Regions from separate parts of the Halobacillus sp. K22 genome, predicted to be linked through region 1. Evidence: riboswitches for the same ligand, from Rfam matches in the RefSeq annotation. Region 1 holds a riboswitch; each other region holds the start of a gene.
The links. A riboswitch is a leader RNA that binds a small molecule or an ion and turns the genes downstream of it on or off. The one in region 1 is predicted to bind S-adenosylmethionine.
Positions count from the first base shown of each region.

Region 2: it holds a riboswitch for S-adenosylmethionine, as region 1 does, so the genes downstream of both, ACTWPM_RS16205 (methionine biosynthesis PLP-dependent protein) here and ACTWPM_RS12245 (methionine ABC transporter ATP-binding protein) in region 1, are expected to answer to the same signal.
Region 3: it holds a riboswitch for S-adenosylmethionine, as region 1 does, so the genes downstream of both, ACTWPM_RS07880 (OsmC family protein) here and ACTWPM_RS12245 (methionine ABC transporter ATP-binding protein) in region 1, are expected to answer to the same signal.

Region 1 covers NZ_JBQQCN010000015.1:89,098-95,259, reverse strand. Annotated here, with positions in the region: gene ACTWPM_RS12265 (toprim domain-containing protein) at 1-340, shown strand, start outside; gene ACTWPM_RS12260 (thioredoxin family protein) at 351-665, shown strand; gene ACTWPM_RS12255 (hypothetical protein) at 765-1,091, shown strand; gene ACTWPM_RS12250 (TlpA family protein disulfide reductase) at 1,084-1,509, opposite strand; SAM riboswitch class I at 1,576-1,684, shown strand; SAM riboswitch class I at 1,833-1,940, shown strand; gene ACTWPM_RS12245 (methionine ABC transporter ATP-binding protein) at 2,013-3,038, shown strand; gene ACTWPM_RS12240 (methionine ABC transporter permease) at 3,031-3,699, shown strand; gene ACTWPM_RS12235 (MetQ/NlpA family ABC transporter substrate-binding protein) at 3,734-4,606, shown strand; gene ACTWPM_RS12230 (carboxymuconolactone decarboxylase family protein) at 4,676-5,041, shown strand; gene ACTWPM_RS12225 (hypothetical protein) at 5,269-5,409, shown strand; gene sufC (Fe-S cluster assembly ATPase SufC) at 5,646-6,162, shown strand, end outside.
Region 2 covers NZ_JBQQCN010000025.1:27,698-33,859, reverse strand. Annotated here, with positions in the region: gene metC (cystathionine beta-lyase) at 1-931, opposite strand, end outside; gene ACTWPM_RS16205 (methionine biosynthesis PLP-dependent protein) at 928-2,037, opposite strand; SAM riboswitch class I at 2,117-2,221, opposite strand; gene ACTWPM_RS16200 (hypothetical protein) at 2,484-2,747, opposite strand; gene ACTWPM_RS16195 (YdhK family protein) at 2,996-3,577, opposite strand; gene ACTWPM_RS16190 (CAP domain-containing protein) at 3,896-4,678, opposite strand; gene ACTWPM_RS16185 (SDR family NAD(P)-dependent oxidoreductase) at 5,061-5,816, shown strand.
Region 3 covers NZ_JBQQCN010000008.1:37,947-44,108, forward strand. Annotated here, with positions in the region: gene ACTWPM_RS07860 (methyl-accepting chemotaxis protein) at 1-508, shown strand, start outside; gene ACTWPM_RS07865 (YjcZ family sporulation protein) at 645-767, shown strand; gene ACTWPM_RS07870 (hypothetical protein) at 1,366-1,908, opposite strand; gene ACTWPM_RS07875 (EamA family transporter) at 2,157-3,059, shown strand; SAM riboswitch class I at 3,193-3,298, shown strand; gene ACTWPM_RS07880 (OsmC family protein) at 3,382-3,687, shown strand; gene ACTWPM_RS07885 (hypothetical protein) at 3,717-3,863, shown strand; gene ACTWPM_RS07890 (sodium:solute symporter family protein) at 3,860-5,473, shown strand.

The DNA of each region.
Region 1 (6,162 bases):
AGAAAGAATTGTAATCGTTGAGGGAATAACAGATAAGCGAAAAATCAAGAAAATTCTTGATGAAGATATAGAGATCATTTGTACACATGGAACCCTTGGTATTGAACGGATGGAGGAACTAATCTATGATTACAATCTTGATGGGCGCAGGGTGTATATTCTTGTAGATGAAGACGATTCTGGCTACAAATTAAGAAAACAGCTGACAGCAGAGCTCCCTCATGCCGTACACATCTATATTGATAAAGCATTTCGTGAAGTGGCAGCCACGCCAGAACCAGAATTAGCCAGAGCCTTATTAAACAGGCATTTCCACGTAAAGCCCATCTATCTCATTTAGGAGGATCATTGTGCAGGAAATAGATAACAAGTCAGCAGGTCACGAGTTAGAAGAACAAAAAACTGGATTGACATTCATCCATACTCCTTTTTGTGGGACCTGCCACTTGGCCAGAAAAATGCTTACGGCTATAGAGGCCACTTATAATAAAGAATTATTCAGGGAATGCAATGCTTCTCTGCATCCTGACTTAATGAAAACTTATCAAATAAAAAGTGTACCTTGTCTATTAATTACACATCACGGGGAAATAATAGAGAAAGTTTATGCCTTTCATTCTGTTCCTTTTATGTACGATAAACTTTCTGAATATGTAAAAAAATAAATGAATTACCCGGGAAATGACGAACGATTTTTCGTTATTTTAAAAGGGTTGACTCCTCCTTATCAAGAATTTATTTAACAAACAAAGGAGGAGTTAACAATGGTGGAATTCATACAAGATTGGGTTAAACAAGTGAATCAGAGAACAGATCTTTTGCCCAGTTGGCGGGAAAGAAGACTTAACGTAATTCTCCAGGTTGGCAATCATAGAATTTACATGTATATAGACCAGTCAGGGGTGCATCTCAAAACAGATCAACAGGAAAACGGACTAAATCTCATTCACCTGCAATCTTCCAGTACCATTATGAAAACTTTGTTTATGGGTGAACAAAAATTAACTTCTCTTCCCCAGGCGACGATTAAAGTTCAAGGGGCATACCGGAATATTTTGTTTATCGAATCACTCCTGTTATTGGCTAAATGAGTTCGCCCAGAGATTCTACAATGGATAAGAAATCTGCTTGATCACCGAATTGTGAATGGATAAAACCATCCTTGTTGATAATCACAGTAGTAGGTACACCTTCACTGTTGAACAAGTCATAGATCGTTCGACCATGGTCTTTAAGAGCAGGCTGAGATAAAAACTTTTCTGCATATTCCTCTGCCTCAGCTTCGCTCCGTTCACGGCCAGATACATTTATAGTAACCATCTTGACTTTCTGATGGTCCATTGTTTTATATAACTGCTCTTTCTTAGGTAAATCCTTCCCGCTGTCGGGGCACCATGAGGTCCAAAATGTAAGAACAATTACTTTTCCCAGATCCTCTGTAGTATTATAAGAGCCTTCCTTATTTAAATAAGGAAGTTCGAAACTTGGCGCATTCCTCAACGTGACCACTCCTTAATTGTTGACTTAATTTATAGCCCCATGCTAACATAATCATTAATTTAATAGCGACATCTTCACTTATCCAGAGAGGCGGAGGGACTGGCCCATTGATGCCCGGCAACCGGTTTATGCAGATGAACACGGTGCTAATTCCTGCAAAGTATTTTACTTTGGTAGATGAGAAGAGTGTTCTAAATGAACTCTTCTAATTTAAGGAAGAGTTTTTATTTTGTCGAATTTATAGGAATATTATCAAGTTGACACGAAATTCTAACAATGCTAGAATCCTCTTTATGGTACGTACACGTATTAAAGTGATAAAAAATTAAAATCTCTTATCCAGAGAGGCGGAGGGACTGGCCCGTTGATGCCCGGCAACCGGCAAGCTAAGACTTGGTAAGGTGCCAATTCCTGCAAGGTAATCCTTGTGAAGATGAGAGAACAGATAAAGATTGTTACGCTAACCTTTCTGTTCTCAAGCAGAGAGGTTTTTTTATTGGAGGGAAGACGACATGATTTCAATTAAAGGCTTATCTAAAGTCTTTCGAACGAAACATCAGGAGGTCCGTGCCGTCGACGACCTAAGTTTACAGATAAAAAAGGGAGAAATATACGGGGTTATCGGTTACAGCGGTGCTGGAAAAAGTACTTTCATAAGGTTGTTAAACCGCCTGGAAGATCCAACGGACGGCAAGGTCACCATTGATGAGCAAGATTTGACTTCTTTAAACAAAGGGAAACTGCGAGAGGCCCGGCAGGAGATTGGGATGATTTTTCAGCATTTTAATCTTTTGTGGTCTCGAACTGTTCACGATAATATCGCTTTTCCACTTGAAATAGCTGGTGTACCTAAAAGCGAAAGAACCAAACGTGTTAATGAATTAATAGACCTGGTAGGCCTTAGTGGACGAGGCAATTCTTATCCATCTCAGTTAAGCGGCGGTCAGAAACAAAGAGTAGGAATAGCTCGTGCGCTAGCGAATAAACCTAAAGTTCTTCTTTGTGATGAAGCTACTTCTGCTCTTGACCCAGAAACGACAGATTCCATTCTTGATCTATTAGTAGATATTAATGAGAAGCTTGGACTGACAATTGTACTCATTACCCACGAAATGCATGTAATCCGAAAGATCTGCCATCAGGTAGCAGTTATGGAACAAGGTAAAATTGTGGAACAGGGAGACGTACTTGATGTTTTCCTTTATCCAAAAGAACAGGTTACTAAGAAATTTGTCGATCAGGTAATGGGAGACCCTGAGCGGGAACATTCACTTCAACTTATAAAAGATACGTATAAGACTGGAGAGATTCTTCGTCTGCACTTCGTAGGTGAGAGCACCAATCAGGCTTTAATCAGTGAAGTTTCCAGGAAGTTTGTGTTAGATGTAAACATATTGCACGGAAAGATCACTCAAACCCAAAAGGGTGCGTATGGAACGATGTTTGTGCAATTCCTGGGTGATAAAGAAGAAATTACGCGTGCGATTGAATATATTCAATCCACCTCTGTGGAAGTGGAGGTGAGCCCGGATGATTAATCAATTTTTCCCAAACGTCACTATGGATGATTTAATAACAGCTACCAACGAAACGCTCTACATGACGCTTATCTCTGTAGCTGGAACGTTTGTTTTAGGTTTACTGTTAGGTTTACTTCTTTACTTGTCAGGTCCTGGGGGTCTGTGGCAGAACAAGATATTAAACTGGATTACTGCTTCAGTTGTTAACATATTCAGAGCTATACCTTTTATCATTTTAATTCTGTTATTATTCCCATTTACTGATTTTCTCATAGGCACTATTCGGGGCCCTAAAGCGGCACTGCCCGCGCTAATTATAGGTGGGGCACCGTTCTATGCACGACTTGTAGAGATTGCATTGAAAGAAGTAGATAAAGGTGTCATCGAAGCTGCTAAATCGATGGGGTCTAAATCTTCTACTTTGATTTTTAAGGTGCTGCTTCCAGAGTCAATGCCAGCCCTGGTTTCAGGGATTACCGTTACAGCTATTGCTTTAATCGGATATACTGCAGTGGCGGGGGCAATCGGTGCCGGTGGATTAGGTGACTTTGCCTATTTCTACGGCTTTCAGCGAAGCGACTTTGATGTTGTCTTTATTTGCACGATTCTCATTGTGATTATTGTTTTCATTTTCCAATTTATCGGGGACTTCGTTTCGAGAAAATTGGATAAAAGATAAAAATCCTAAATAAAATTAAAGGGAGAGAGTACTCATGAAAAAAATTACATTCGGTATTTTTACTTTATTATTTATTATCCTTTTATCAGCATGTGGTTCATCTGATGAAGGAAACTCAGGTTCGGAAGATAGCAGCAGCGGTGACGGCAGTTCTGAAGAAGGAACTACTGAAATAGCTGTTGGTGCTACAAGTGTCCCACACGCAGAAGTACTTCAAGAAGCTAAACCATTGCTTGAAGAGCAAGGAATTACACTGACCATTGAAGAATATCAAGATTATGTACTTCCTAACCAGGACTTAGCAGAGGGAAGAATTGATGCAAACTATTTCCAGCATATTCCTTATTTAGAAACACAAATGCAAGAAAATGATTATGACTTTGTAAATCTTGGCGGGATTCACATTGAACCTATGGGTATCTACTCTCAAAACATCTCAAGCGTTGATGAAGTTCCAGAAGGTACTACCCTGGTGATGAGCCGTTCAGTAGCTGACCATGGAAGAATTCTTTCGCTTCTTGAACGTGAAGGTCTGGTAAAATTAGATGAAAGCGTAGATAAAGTGGATGCTACTGTAGACGATATTGTTGAAAACCCAAAAAATCTTCAATTTGACTCCGGAGTAGATGCAGCGACATTACCGGAGATCTACAAACGAGAAGAAGATGCTCTAGTAGCGATTAATACAAACTACGCTATTGAAGCTGACTTGAACCCAAGTGAAGATTCATTGATCCTTGAAGGCTCTGAATCCCCTTATGTAAATGTGATCGCGGCCCAGAGTAAAGATGAAGATTCAGAAGCACTGCAAACATTAGTAGAAGTATTACGTTCAGAAGAAATTCAAACGTTCATGAAGGAAGAATATAATGGAGCTGTAGTGCCTGTAGATGGCAGCTCTGAATAACGGATAAGATAAGTGACTGCGGTTTATACTAACTGCAGTCACTTATTTTTATTGGGAGGTTAGAATGCGATGCAAGAACAACAAATGAATTGGACACAGACGTATTTACATGATTATAAAGAAGGTTTGGGTGATTTTACTGAGAAAATGCCAGAAGTCGCTCATCAATTCAGTGAATTCACAGAAGCGTGTTTCAAAGAAGGCGAGCTTTCTAAAAAGCAGAAACAATTGATGGCACTTGGAATAAGCATAGTAGCTCAAGATGAATATTGTATGATTTACCACACAAAAGGTTGTGTGGATCAGGGTGCAACAGAAAAGGAAATTCTGGAGGCTTGTGGGGTAGCAGCTGCCTTTGGTGGAGGCGCGGCTTTAAGTCAGGCTGTAACGTTAGTTCAGGATGCATATATGGATTTAAATTCCAGTGTCAATTAGTTTGAATAGTTAGAAAATTAAAGGAAAACTGATGTATTCATATGTACTGGTCGAATCAAGCGCTTTCATCGAAATGAATCAAGTAGAATCAGATATTTCAGGGGTTATACCTGTTTGTGCAGGGGTAAAGATTTATGGTACTCTGAATAGTGTAAATAATCTGAAAGGGTTGATTCGTTATTAGTGACCAACTGAATTTAAATTACACTGCTGAGATGGAAAAAGCCATGCATCAGGCTCATAATTTGAGTTATGCCGAGTACAGCAGCAAGTTGGATACACGTTTGAAAGTAGAAGAAAAGCGCCAGAAAGAATTTGAACAAGGCCAGAAGATGTTTGCTCAACTAGATCGTCAATTGCATAGATAATTTAAACAGGGAATCAGGTGATCTTTAGTCACCTGATTTTTTCGTGTTATAATAATGTAGAAACAGAAAAATTTCACTTATAATTTGTAGAAAAATCGGCTCATTTCCACTGGAAGGAAAAAGTTGATATCACTTTCTAAATGATATAAGATTATAATGAGAATAAATTGAGAATGGTTCTACTAACTACAACAAATAAATCCATTCCATTACTATAGATACTGGAGGTATTAATTATGGCAGGATCAACTTTAGAAATTAAAGATCTTCACGTGGAAATCGAAGGTCTAGAAATCCTTAAAGGTGTAAATCTTACAATTAACGGCGGTGAATTCCACGCTGTTATGGGACCAAACGGAACAGGTAAATCTACTCTAGCCTCCGCTATTATGGGCCACCCTAAATATGAAGTAACTCAGGGCGAAATTTTATTAGATGGTGAAAATGTCCTGGAAATGGAAGTAGATGAGCGAGCGCAGGCAGGTCTTTTCCTTGCTATGCAGTATCCTAGTGAAATCAGCGGTGTAACAAACTCCGACTTCTTGCGTTCTTCTATTAATGCTCAGCGTGAGGAAGGCGACGAAATTTCCCTTATGAAGTTCATTAAAGATATGGACTCTAAGATGGAAACATTGGATATGGACAAAAACATGGCTCAGCGCTATCTGAACGAAGGTTTCTCCGGTGGTGAGAAAAAGCGTAACGAAATCCTTCAGCTGATGATGATACAGCCAGCTATTGCAATCCTTGATG
Region 2 (6,162 bases), on a different contig from region 1:
GCAGCCGGAAAGAAAGTAAGGCCCCTGCTCCGGTAGATTGTCTCCGGTGGATCGGATGACCGGCGTGGTGGGAAAGACCTGGATAGTAAACCTCTTCCACAAGTGAGTGATCTTGCAGGTGAGAGACGATCTTCAATGCCGAATCCGACGATTGCTTCAACCGGGCCCCGAGTGTCTTGATCCCCTGGATCAGCTGGTAGGAATCCTGAGCGCCAAGAATGGAACCGAAGGAGTTTTGAATAAAAGCGAGTCTCTCTCCAAGTTCTTCATTTTTAGTAACGGCGAGCCCTGCAATGATATCGCTGTGCCCGGATAAAAACTTGGTGGCACTATGCAGGACAATATCGGCGCCTAGCTCAAGCGGGTTCTGATAGAGCGGTGTCATGAATGTGTTATCCACGAAGGTTAAACAGCCATGGGCTTTAGCAAGCTTTGCCACTCCTTCAATATCTGTAATATTTAAGCAAGGGTTTGAAGGGGTCTCTACATAAATGACTTTTGTATTGGACTGGATTGCTCGGCTCGTTTCGTTAAGGTCAGTCATATTAACGAAAGTGTGATCGATATTGTATTTACCGAGCATTTCGGTAATTAACCGGAATGTGCCGCCATAGACATCTTTGGAAACAAGTACATGGTCCCCGGCGGAAAGCAGCATAAAGGCAGAGGAGATAGCTGCCATTCCTGAGGAAAAGGCGAGGCCGCGCGCGCCGCCTTCCAAGTTAGCGATCGTATCTTCAAGCACCTGTCTCGTTGGATTGCCGGACCGGCTGTAATCATAGGGGCCCATCGTATCGAAGCTTTCCTGATGGAAAGTGGACGATAAGTAAATCGGGACGTTCACAGCACCTGTAGCCGGTTCTTGATGACTTCGATTATTCGCAGAACCATGGATGAAACGAGTTTCCAACTGATCGTTTTCTGGCCTCATTGTATTTCCTCCTTTTGAATAGCAGAGAGAGCCTGCTTCAAATCTTCAATCAGATCTTCTTCATGTTCTGTACCTACGGAGAAGCGAAGCAGCCGGTCGCAGATTCCGCGTTCTTCCCGTTCTTCTTTTGGAATATCCGCATGGGTCTGCGTTGCCGGGTACGTAATGAAGCTTTCCACTCCTCCGAGACTTTCGGCAAAAGAGATGACCGACAAATTCTCAAGAAATTCAGAGATACTGGAAGGATCCTCAACTCGGAAAGAGATCATTCCTCCTTTTCCAGGATAAAAGACTTCTCTAATGCCCGGATCGTTTCTTAGAAACTCAACAATGGCCTTCGCATTCGCCTGCTGTTTATCGAAACGAAGCGGCAGGGTCTTTAATCCACGTATTAAGAGCCAACAGTCAAAAGGGGAGAGGACAGCACCTGATGAATTTTGGAAGAAAGCGAGCTTCTCACAAATCTCTTCTCCTTTGGCGACGACCACACCGGCTAATACATCGTTGTGCCCGCCAATATATTTGGTAGCGCTGTGGATCACAATGTCCGCTCCTAAATCCAGCGGCTGCTGAAGATAAGGCGTTAAGAATGTGTTATCGACAATGAGCAGGAGGTTGTGTTTCTTAGCAATCTTTGAAACTTCTTCTATATCCACTTCCTGCAACAGCGGATTAGTCGGCGTTTCAAGAAAGATAGCTTTTGTTTTCTCAGTAATGACACTCTCGACATCCGTGAAATCGGAGTAGGTCGAATGAATTTGATAAGCATCTGCATAGTGTTCGAGTAACCGGTATGTCCCGCCGTAGATATCTTCCGCGACGATCAATTCTTCGTTTGCACGGAACAGGGAGAGGATCAACTGAATAGCTGCCATTCCTGAACTGCAGGCGAAGGCTTGATCGCCGTTTTCAAGCTGGGCCATGCCTTCTTCGAGAAGATGGCGTGTCGGGTTTTTCGTGCGGGTATAATCATATCCGGTGGATACCCCGAGTGATTTATGCTGATAAGCGGTCGATAAATAGATGGGCGGATTCACAGCCCCTGTTTCTTCATCACTGTTATTTCCTAGCTGGGCTAGTATCGTTTCAATCCTGTTCCGTGCCATGGTGATCATCTCCTTCGTAAAAAAATGGATATAAAAAAGGACCTCCTTGAAGAAGAAGGTCCTTTATGTATAAAGAGTCTCCTTATCTTCAAGGTATAACTACTACCTTCTGGATTTAGCACCGTGCCAATGGCTGGTTGCTGAGGTATCAAAGGGCCAGTCCCTACACCTCTCTGGATAAGTTTTATTATTATGTAATTTTTGGAAAAGCAACTGTTGAACACTTTACATGAAAGGTATGCTTAAATCAAGAATGATATTAAAAATTACTAAAAATTTCTTTCAAAAATTAGGCGGTTATCATTTCGCTTGCGATTTACAATACAGGAAAACAATTCAAGAATCAAGAGAGTTTTCAGAAAAAAATAATTTTTCTAAAACTGATACTTTGTTTGAAAAAGATCATTTAACCCCCCAGTCCACCTAAAGACAGGGGGGAAATGATTTTATGCATATTGCTGAAGCTGCTTAAACATTTGTTCGCCTTCTTTGTTCAGGACGTTCCCTTTTCCATGACACTTCGCGCATTTCTTCATGTAACTGGTTTCTTCGACGGCCATCTTCCAGGCAAGTGTCTCATTCGCATAGTTAACACGCTGGTAATGATCAACAATTAAATTGGCTTTACCATCATCATATTCCTTATACTTTCCAGTTCCATGACAAAGAGGGCATACGTTATATAAAGTACTCACCGATTGAGTTTGCATTACGCTCACTTCCTTATAGTTTATTATTATAAATTATGATTGATTTTACGTAATATTCAGTCTATTTGCAAGGTAATTTTCTGTGTTTTCCAAATATAAAAAAGAAAAAAAGTCATGAAAGTGGATAGAACAAGGGTCAGGGCATTTGTTAAGATATTGTGAACGCGCGTAGGAAGAGAGAGGATATAGTTTTATATAAGTGTAAAATAGTCATTAAGAAACCCCCGATTGACGGGGGGCTGTAATTTCTATTTAGCAGATAATTCGGCTTCTGTAACCCACTTATGATTGGTCACTTCTTGTCCGCTGTCCGTGTCTGTATAGTCCACCATATAAACCGTTGTTTCTTCGGCAGATTCCACTTGGGCTTTAGCTCCACTCATTCCGTCACTATGGTCTGCATTCACGGTTACTTCTGAACCTGGATCTAACTTTTTCTTGGAGGGATCTTTTACTTCTTCATGAATGATCCATTTATGATTCTCCACTTTGTCACCAGTGGTAGAGGATGTATAAGATACGCTGTAAGCGGTGGTTTGATAGGCTCCTGTTATCGTTGCTTCTGCTCCATTCATTCCAGGCATATGCTCAGCGTTAATCTCAGCCTTACTCCCTGGAGGATAGGCTGGGTTTTCCGCTTTGTGCAAACCTTCAGGCAGTTCACCCGAACCGGAATGGTCCATGCCTGCATGTTCATCGTGAGTGGATTCTGAAGAAGCACTTTCCGTGCTTTTTGGCGAATCATTGGTCTGCTCAGCATTGCTGCAAGCACCTAACAATAGAACTGAGGCAAAGATGAGACTCCCTAAAGCGAATGTTGTACGTTTCATATTTTTCTCCCTTCAAGAAAAAAACTTTTAATAGATACAGATAAAATATACCCTGGGTACGTATGTATAGTCAATCGCTTTATTCTATATTTTTACAAATGAATGTGCTAGATATTGCAGTTGTTTTTACCCAGAGAGGGCTGGTACTAAAGAGGTTGTTAAAGACTCGCTTTCCGTGTCAGCACACCTAATTGCAGGTAGGGGGCGGCGCAATAAGGTAGGTTCATGACGCAATAGAGTGGGGCTACGGGTACGCACCCGCTATAAGAAAAAGCCACCGGGATCTGTAATCCCGATGGCTAATATGCGTAGATCTATTTATTTACCAATGAACATTTGTGTCCAGTAGTTTCCGTCTTCTACATAACCGACCCCGATGTGTGTGAAGTTCGGATTCATGATGTTTTTACGGTGACCTTCACTATTCATCCAGCCCTGGACTACTTGCTCAGGAGAAGTATGGCCCATAGCGATATTTTCACCAGCCGTACGGTAGTCGATGCCATATTCTTTTAACATATCAAACGGAGATCCGTAGGTTGGGCTTGTATGGGAAAAGTAGTCATTTTTCTGCATATCAAGAGACTTGTCTCCCGCGACAGCACTTAACTCTGTATCAAGTTCGAGAGGTTCTAGTCCCTGCTTCGCACGTTCCTGGTTGGTCAGTTCGACGACTTGCTGTTCAAAATCTGAGACTTCAGATTGGTCGGCTTGATCTGTGGTATTTTCTTGAGGAACGGCCTGTTCGGACGGCTGCTCCTGCTGTTCAGGCTGAGCTTCAGGTGCTTGCTGAGCAGGTTCTGCTGGTTCTTCCTTCACAGGTTCTTCCTGAACTGGGGCTTCTGGCTGTTCAGGTGTCTCTTCAGGCTGAGCCTGAGTTTGGAATTGCTCCAGAAGAGACTGAATATCTACTTGTTGGATATTTTGACTCTTTAAAGCTTCTTCATTTTGTTGAACCCAGTTCACCACATATTCTATATGAACATTTCCTTGCTGGAATTTATGAGACTCGGTGTCTCCTGAAGATGCGAGAGAAGTAGCTGGAGAAGCTAGTAGTGATAGTGCAAGAGCTCCTGATAGAATCAATGATTTGCCTTTCATACTCGAATTCCTCCTTGAAAGTTATGTTTTTGGAACAATTACATCCTATCATCTGGTTTTTGTAATAATATTGGATTTTTTTAGCAAGAAAGAGGCGAGCTTAACTATGAACATCTCTTAGGGAAAATTATCGCTTCGGTGAAAGCAGATAGATCTTTAATTTTGGGGAAATTTAAGTACTACTATGAAAATAGTAAAATAAATGTCTTTCTGGAATTTTTATCATTTAGTAGTATAAATTAGCTGCGTCAGATGGTTGACAGGGGTTTTAATACCTTGGTTTTTTTACAAATATGTCTGAGATGTTACATCCATCCTATTAGAAATTTTAAGAATGACTGCCTAAACAAAAGGGAAGGGAACAGGAGAAAGGATGAGGCTAATGAAATTAGAAGGAAAAATAGCACTAGTTACAGGTGGATCAAGAGGACTTGGAAAAGTCATCAGTAAACAGCTTGCTGCTGAAGGAGCGCGGGTGGTGGTGAACTATGGGAGAAACCCGGACCCGGCTAATGAAACCGTGGAAGAGATCAGAAAGAAAGACGGAGTAGCCATCGCTGTGCAGGCAGATGTAACCGATGAGGATTCCGTGGATGAACTTCTCCGTGCGGTTCAGGAATCATATGGAGAGAATGTGGATATTGTCGTTAATAATGCTTCGGGATCTCAGCCGGAGTACTCCCTTGAGGAAAATACATGGGAAACGTACATGGATCAGCTGCAGTTTTTTGTTAAAGCGCCATTAATTCTGACAAAAGCGGTGCTGCCAGGTATGAAAGAGAAGCAATTCGGCCGTATTATTAATATTGGAAGCGAAGTGGTCCAGCTGGGAAATGCCAATTTCTCAAACTATGTAACAGCTAAATCAGCCATGATTGGCATGACCCGTTCCTGGGCAAATGAACTTGGACCTCACGGTATTAATGTGAATCTTGTTAATCCAGGTTTTATTCCTGTAGAGAGACATGGAGAGGTAGATCCTTCTACCCTGGAGGATTACAGCAGCCAGCTGCCTCTTCGGCGTATGGGTAAACCTGAAGACATAGCTAACTCAGTTGTATTCTTGTCATCTGATGATTCGCAGTTTATTACCGGACAATCGATCTCCGTTAATGGAGGAAACACATTCGGGATTTAATGAAGTAGAGCTCACTTCTCGGTAACCTTTCAGAATTCGTGGAAGCCTGACTGAAAAAATAGGTTCTGTAAAACCTCAATATTGACTTTGCAGATAAGCTCCCGTTTGTGGAAGACTCAGTTTCGAGATATCTAGTGAGAGAGTTAGGTCCTGCGGGGAACGACTCGCTTTCCGAGGGCATGTGCTGAGCCTCCTCAAGCTAAAGATTTCCGGGGTCCCACCGATCATGTTTATCCCACAGGAGTCTCCCCGTTCCCCTCCGGACCTGGCCAAATCAGAAACTCGAAACGGCTTCATCCTTCACCCGATTGAGAAGAAATAATCCCATGGGCGTATATACTTTTCC
Region 3 (6,162 bases), on a different contig from region 1:
AGCAGGTGAGCATGGAAAAGGCTTCGGTGTCGTAGCAGACGAAATCCGTAAGCTCTCCGCTCAGGTGAAAGAGAGTGCCGCTACGATTGAAAATGTCATCAGCCAGGTCAACGCAAGTATTTCTGACCAGAAAAAGTCGTATGATACGGAAACAGAAGCCCTAAATTCAGGGAAAGAGAAAGCCGAAGAGATGACTGGGATTTTCGATCAGGTTATTGAAAATATTTCTGAACTCCATGTCCAATCCAAACAAGTGCAGATTCATTCCGCTGATGTTATGAACGAAAAGGATAAGACCCAGGAGAAATTCGCGGAAATCCACCGGCTCACTCAGCAGTTAAGCGCAAACACAGAAGGATCTTCGGAAAAAATTATGGAACAGCAGAGGACGATGATGGAACTTGATATCACCGACATGACCATGGTAGAACATGGGCAGAAAATTAAAGCAAACCTTCTGGAGCATTTACAAACAAGCGATAACGTCCGGCTTGCTCCGTCCGAGTGAATTAAATGACCGTAATGAACAAGAACGCATTCAAAAGGGCTCCTGATTTATTTTAAAACCACCCTGGTCATCCGCCCTCCCAACTTGCCTGAATTTTCATAGCCTATCGTATAGGACAAAAAAAGGTGGTGAAGATATGGGCTGGTATGGTGGCTGTGGATACGGCGGCGGTGGCGGAAACTACGGAGGTAGTACTTTCGTCTTGATCGTTGTTTTGTTCATTCTATTGATTATTGTTGGAGCTTCTTTTTATAACTAGTATGAATACAGTAGTGAGTCATTGATACCCGTTTCAGATGATTCACTTCTCAATACCGGAGGCGTTTTTCAAACCTTCTGGTCTATTTAAATGAGCGCAGAGAGCCAGGTCCTTTAAACAAAGGACCTGACTTTTTCTTTGAACTGCGTATTCAGGAAAGTACAGCTAAGTCTGTAAGCGGAATGAAGAGATAAGTTTATATAGTGAAAGGCGTCTGTTAAACAATGTTGTTGACTTTCAAATACGCTTGTTGCACTAAAGGGCCGTATACTTTAAGACTCAGTTTCGAGATATTTTGTAGAGATAGGGGCTCCAGGGAAACGACGAGACTCCCGCGGGAGAAGGAGCGAGGCGAGACCCCACAAGGAGTGTTAACGACTGAGGAGGCTTGCCAGTTCCCCCGCAGGAAAGCGAGTTGTTTCCGTAGCCGCCCCCTCCTTTTTCTGGCAATGGACCCGAGTTATCTCGAAACTGAGTCTTAAAGAAACGGGAGCTTTTCTTCAACATTTAACATGGAGGTTGGCAGGACCATTAAAAAAGAACTCCTGATTGGGGAGTTCTTTTTTATATACTTATACAAATCAGTTGGCTGACTATCCTATAATTTCCGCTCCGCACTTTGAGTGATTTGATTTAAATAAAAATCTTTGAGTGACAGTTCAGGTCCAAAAGGGAAAAGCTGTTCGTTTCTATCAGAAGATGGCTCTTCCAGATCTGAAGATTCCTGTTTGGAAACTTCCTTTTTAGCCTGTTCGCCGGTAGATTTGTAACTGATATGAAACTCTTCTTGATAAATAGGGGTCTCATTCATAGCTTCTTGCTGCTTCATGCCGGATATCCAAGTCTCGAACTTATAGGTGCCACGGTCAATAATTACGCATAAATCTTCAAGTGACTGAGTCAGTTCTATTAAACAATCCATCCCATTTTTTAAGATGATCCCTTGTTTCCGCGCTTTTTCTAACGAATGTTCCAGTTTATATGGCTCTTCTTTATAACTAAATTCCACATAACAACTGCTGCGGTCCCAGTTGAATGTAAAATCCTCAATTTTCAAACGCTTCATCACATTGACCAGATTCGTTTCCACCATACCCTGCTCTTTATACGGCATTAACTTTAATAGACTATTCTTGAACATCCCCACGAACACTCCCTTTTTTTCTGATTTATAGTGATTTCCTTATACCAATCATTTCGACGAAAGGGAGAAAATCCCTGTAAAAATCGTTTTACATTTATCGCTATGATTTGCAAGCATTCACCTCAAAATACGACATACTTGAATTATTTTCCTCTTTTACATTGAGTTTTCAAGGGGGCTTTGAAATAATAGCATCAGTGTGTCGAATAATAGAAGCAGATCGTTAGGATCGGAGGTTTTAAGCAATGAATGGGAAAGGAATCACCCTGGTCTTCCTGGGGGCGGCAAGCTTTGGATTTACCCCCATATTTGTAAAAACAGGCTTTCAATACGGATACTCCCTGGGTCAGTTAAATATAGTCCAAATGCTCGCCGCCTTTGTCTTCCTGTGGGGCTTGTCTCTTTGGAAAGGACTTCGTATTAAAGAAATTCAGAAATCAGATCTTGTCAAAATTATCGCCACGGGCAGCACGGTGGGACTGACGGGTATTTTTTATTACGGAGCTATGCAGTACCTCCCTGCCTCTATTGCGATTATTCTGCTTTTCCAATTTGTTTGGATCGGTATGCTGTATGAATGGATTTTCACGAAAACTCCACCCGAACGCCTCCACTTGATTTCATTGGCCGTCACACTTACAGGAGTCGTGTTAGCTTCCGGACTTACAGGCGGTGATGGTCTGGATTTACACCCGATCGGTCTTATACTCGGACTGCTGTCAGGGTTTGCCTATGCCGGCTTTATTTTTTTCAGCGGTCAGGTGGCTGTCAACTCCCACCCTATATTGCGAAGTTCTCTTATGGTGACAGGATCTTTAGTGCTCGTGATGCTTGTGTTCATCCGCGACATCCCCACCATTCCCGTCCTGGACACGCGCTTATGGGCGATAGGTGCTGGGATTGCGCTTGTCGGTGCCGTTATACCTCCCCTGTTTTTCGCAGGAGGTGCTCCCCTTATTTCAGGCCGGCTCGCTAATGTGCTGAGCTCTGTGGAACTTCCGGTGGCGATTATTTCAGCTATGCTGATCCTTTCAGAAACGGTCACTCTTGTCCAGTGGACCGGCATTATTTTGATCCTTGCGGCTATTTTCATAAATGAGTTCGGCGGTAAGCTTGGGCAAAAAGAACAAAGACGTCAGGCGGGTTAAACTCTTTTTCCTAAACCTGGCAACCGTTAAACGGATCGCTCACCCTGTCTCTTCTTGTTTCCAAAGCTATTTTCTAAAAAGCAGTTGACAGATGATTAAGTTTACAAGTAGAATATTCGTTAAATTCATAATCTTCTTATCAAGAGCGGTGGAGGAAACTGGTCCTTTGATCCCGCGGCAACCTGTTTAAAAAACAAGGTGCTCATTCCAGCAGACATTTTCTGTCTGAAAGATAAGAGCCGGGACGTTCAAACCAACCCTTCTATTTTTCTTACAGAAAAGTAGAAGGGTTTTTTTATATTCAAAAATGGAGGGAAATGAAATGGTCGATCAGCAAACACAGAAGAAGTCAGCATTACGTTCCATTGACACACTAAGCAAGCGCACCAGCCAGTTTCAGAATGAGCACGCCATTCGGGATTTTACGTTTACGATTGATGAACCTGAGAAGCTTGGCGGTTCTAATGAAGCGTTAACTCCTATGGAATATATCATTGGATCGCTAAACGGATGTTTCATGATCGTTGTTGAAATGGTGGCAAAGGAAAAAGAGTTAACCATTGAAAAGCTGGAGGCTTCTTCAAGTGGAGCCATCGATCGCAGAGGACTGTTCGGACCGTTGATGTGAGCCCCCACTTTCAAACGGCAACGCTTAAGGTGGACGTTACATTTGCGCAGGAAGAAGTAGACGAAGAAGATTTTATTCAACACGTTCAAAAACGCTGCCCGGCTTACAACTTGTTTAAGGATGCAAACGTAGAAATTGAAGTCATTTGGAAAATCAACAAGGAGGTACAAACATGAGTTCATATGGAATTTGGATGATTTCACTCGCCTTATTATACACGCTCGCCCTCATCATCGTGGGTAATATTGCGAAACGAAAAGCCAACCGCGGCGAGCAATATTTCGTAGGGGGACGGACATTTAGATGGTGGACGGTGGCCTTTTGTATAACCGGCCTTTTCTCGGGTTCAACGTACATATCGATTGTCGAACTTTCCTATCTTACAGGAATTTCAGCCATATGGTACGGTGTCGCCGAAACCTTGCAAGTCTTACTGATTGCGCTATTATTAATTAAATCATTCCGTGAAAAGTTAGTTGTAACGATCTCAGGATTAATCGGAGATCAATTCGGCAGACGTGCTAAAGCTTTATCAGGTGCGATTACAGCATTCGCCTTCCCAATGTGGTCCGTCGCTACAGCGATTGCTTTTGCTTCTGCCTTTCATGTGTTTACCGGCGTTTCGTTATCCTTGTCCGTCGCTTTTACGGCTATTTTACTATTTGTTTATTTGCAGTCAGGCGGTATGTGGGCGGTTGCCTTTACACAAACCATGAACACGATTATTTTTGCCATTATGTTCATTATTGGAACTGTGGCTTTCTTTATCAACCCAGGCATCTCCGGATTACAGCAGCTTGCAGCCGATCAGCCGAGCATGTTTGATTGGGGTGGCGCCGGCCTTCAAGTGATCCTCGTATGGTTTGCCACTTTCCTAGTAAACGTGATTTTAGCGCAAGCCGCTTTTCAGATGGCCTTATCCTGTAAAACACCTGAAGAAGGTCGCAAAGGCTTAATTGTTGCAGAAGTGATGAGTGTTCCTTTTATTCTATTAGGTATTCTATTTGGCTTGTCAGCCGCTGCGGTCGTTCCTGACGCAAGTCTCGGACTCGTTGCTCTTCCCCAATATCTCATGGAAGTACTGCCTGCTCCTTTCGTGGGCCTATTCTTCTTAGGCATTTGGGCATGTGCTCTCGGGTGGGGTGCTCCTTGTCAGTTCTCAGGGGCAACCAGTCTTGGAAAAGACGTCGGAAGCGCCATTTTCCCTGGTGCATCTCCAGAACAGCTTGTTAAATACACCAAATGGTCGCTGCTGTTGCTGACAGGACTCATGATCATCTTCGGCTTCCTGCGCACAGAACAATCTGCCTGGTGGAACGTACTCGCCTGGACAATGAGAAACTCGGCCACTTTCGCACCAGTAGTGGCCGCATTATTCTGGCCGCTTGTCACAAAACGAGCCGTCCTCGGTTCCCTGTTTGGCGGGTTCGCAGCAGGATTAACCTGGTATCACTTAAGTAATTGGCACCCGGCTGATTTCTTCTTGAACATCCATCCGGTTTGGGTAGGAATGAGCGTCAATATTCTTGTCATGGTCCTGTTTACCGTTGCCTTCAACTATGGAAATTGGAAGATTACCAACGACCGCTCTGTTAAAGGAGCCGTTGTGCTGGCTGCCACTGCCGTGCTAGTTGTCGTTAACGCAATGTTCTATGAATCCCTGCACGCCGCTGGTGTCGTAGGTTTGACCCTATTCCTTAATGTACTAGCCGTATTTATCGGAAGTATTATTTATATCAAACCGAAAGTGACTGAAGCATCTGTACAAAAGAAAGTGATATCTTAGAAAATCGAAGGAACCCTTTAAAAAGTGTTTTAAGACATGTAAAAAAATAGAATACAAAAAAGCTTAGAGATGATTTGGCTCTAAGCTTTTTTGTAAGTTATGTATAGTATTTGTCTTTGATTATTAACCAAGCCTGCTCCGTTAATGAATTAAGTGATGGACCCCTGTTCAGCCAGCGCCCTCTTTTAGTGGATCACTAATACCACATTATCTCAAGGTACGATCTGCTTTCTTTTTTCCACAAATAAAAGTATTAGTGTGGCTATTGGCCCTATTATTAGAGAAAGAAAAAACCAGTTTAGTCCCGTCCTGTTCTTTCCTTGAGCAAGCCCAGCATTTATCAAGGCGAGAGTTCCCCAGCCTACAAAATATTGATTATCCATCTTCTTTCCTCTCCCATTTACATTATTCCATTTGATTAGTATGTACTTAAAATAACACAAAGTGTATATGTTGATTAAGGCGATCTTAGTTTCAAACCTCCCCTTCAGTCAAGATAAATGTGGTTCCTCACGCTGACTAAACCTTTAGCAGATGGTTACAGTGTACCTTTCCGTTTATTTACTTGGGGTTGAGCATAGAAACAGAAAATTTAAGAGCTTATTCATGTAACTTCTGTACCTCCTTTGTATACATACGAAAAACCATACTGATGTTTCAATATTAGGTTCTAGTATCTTGTACCTTAG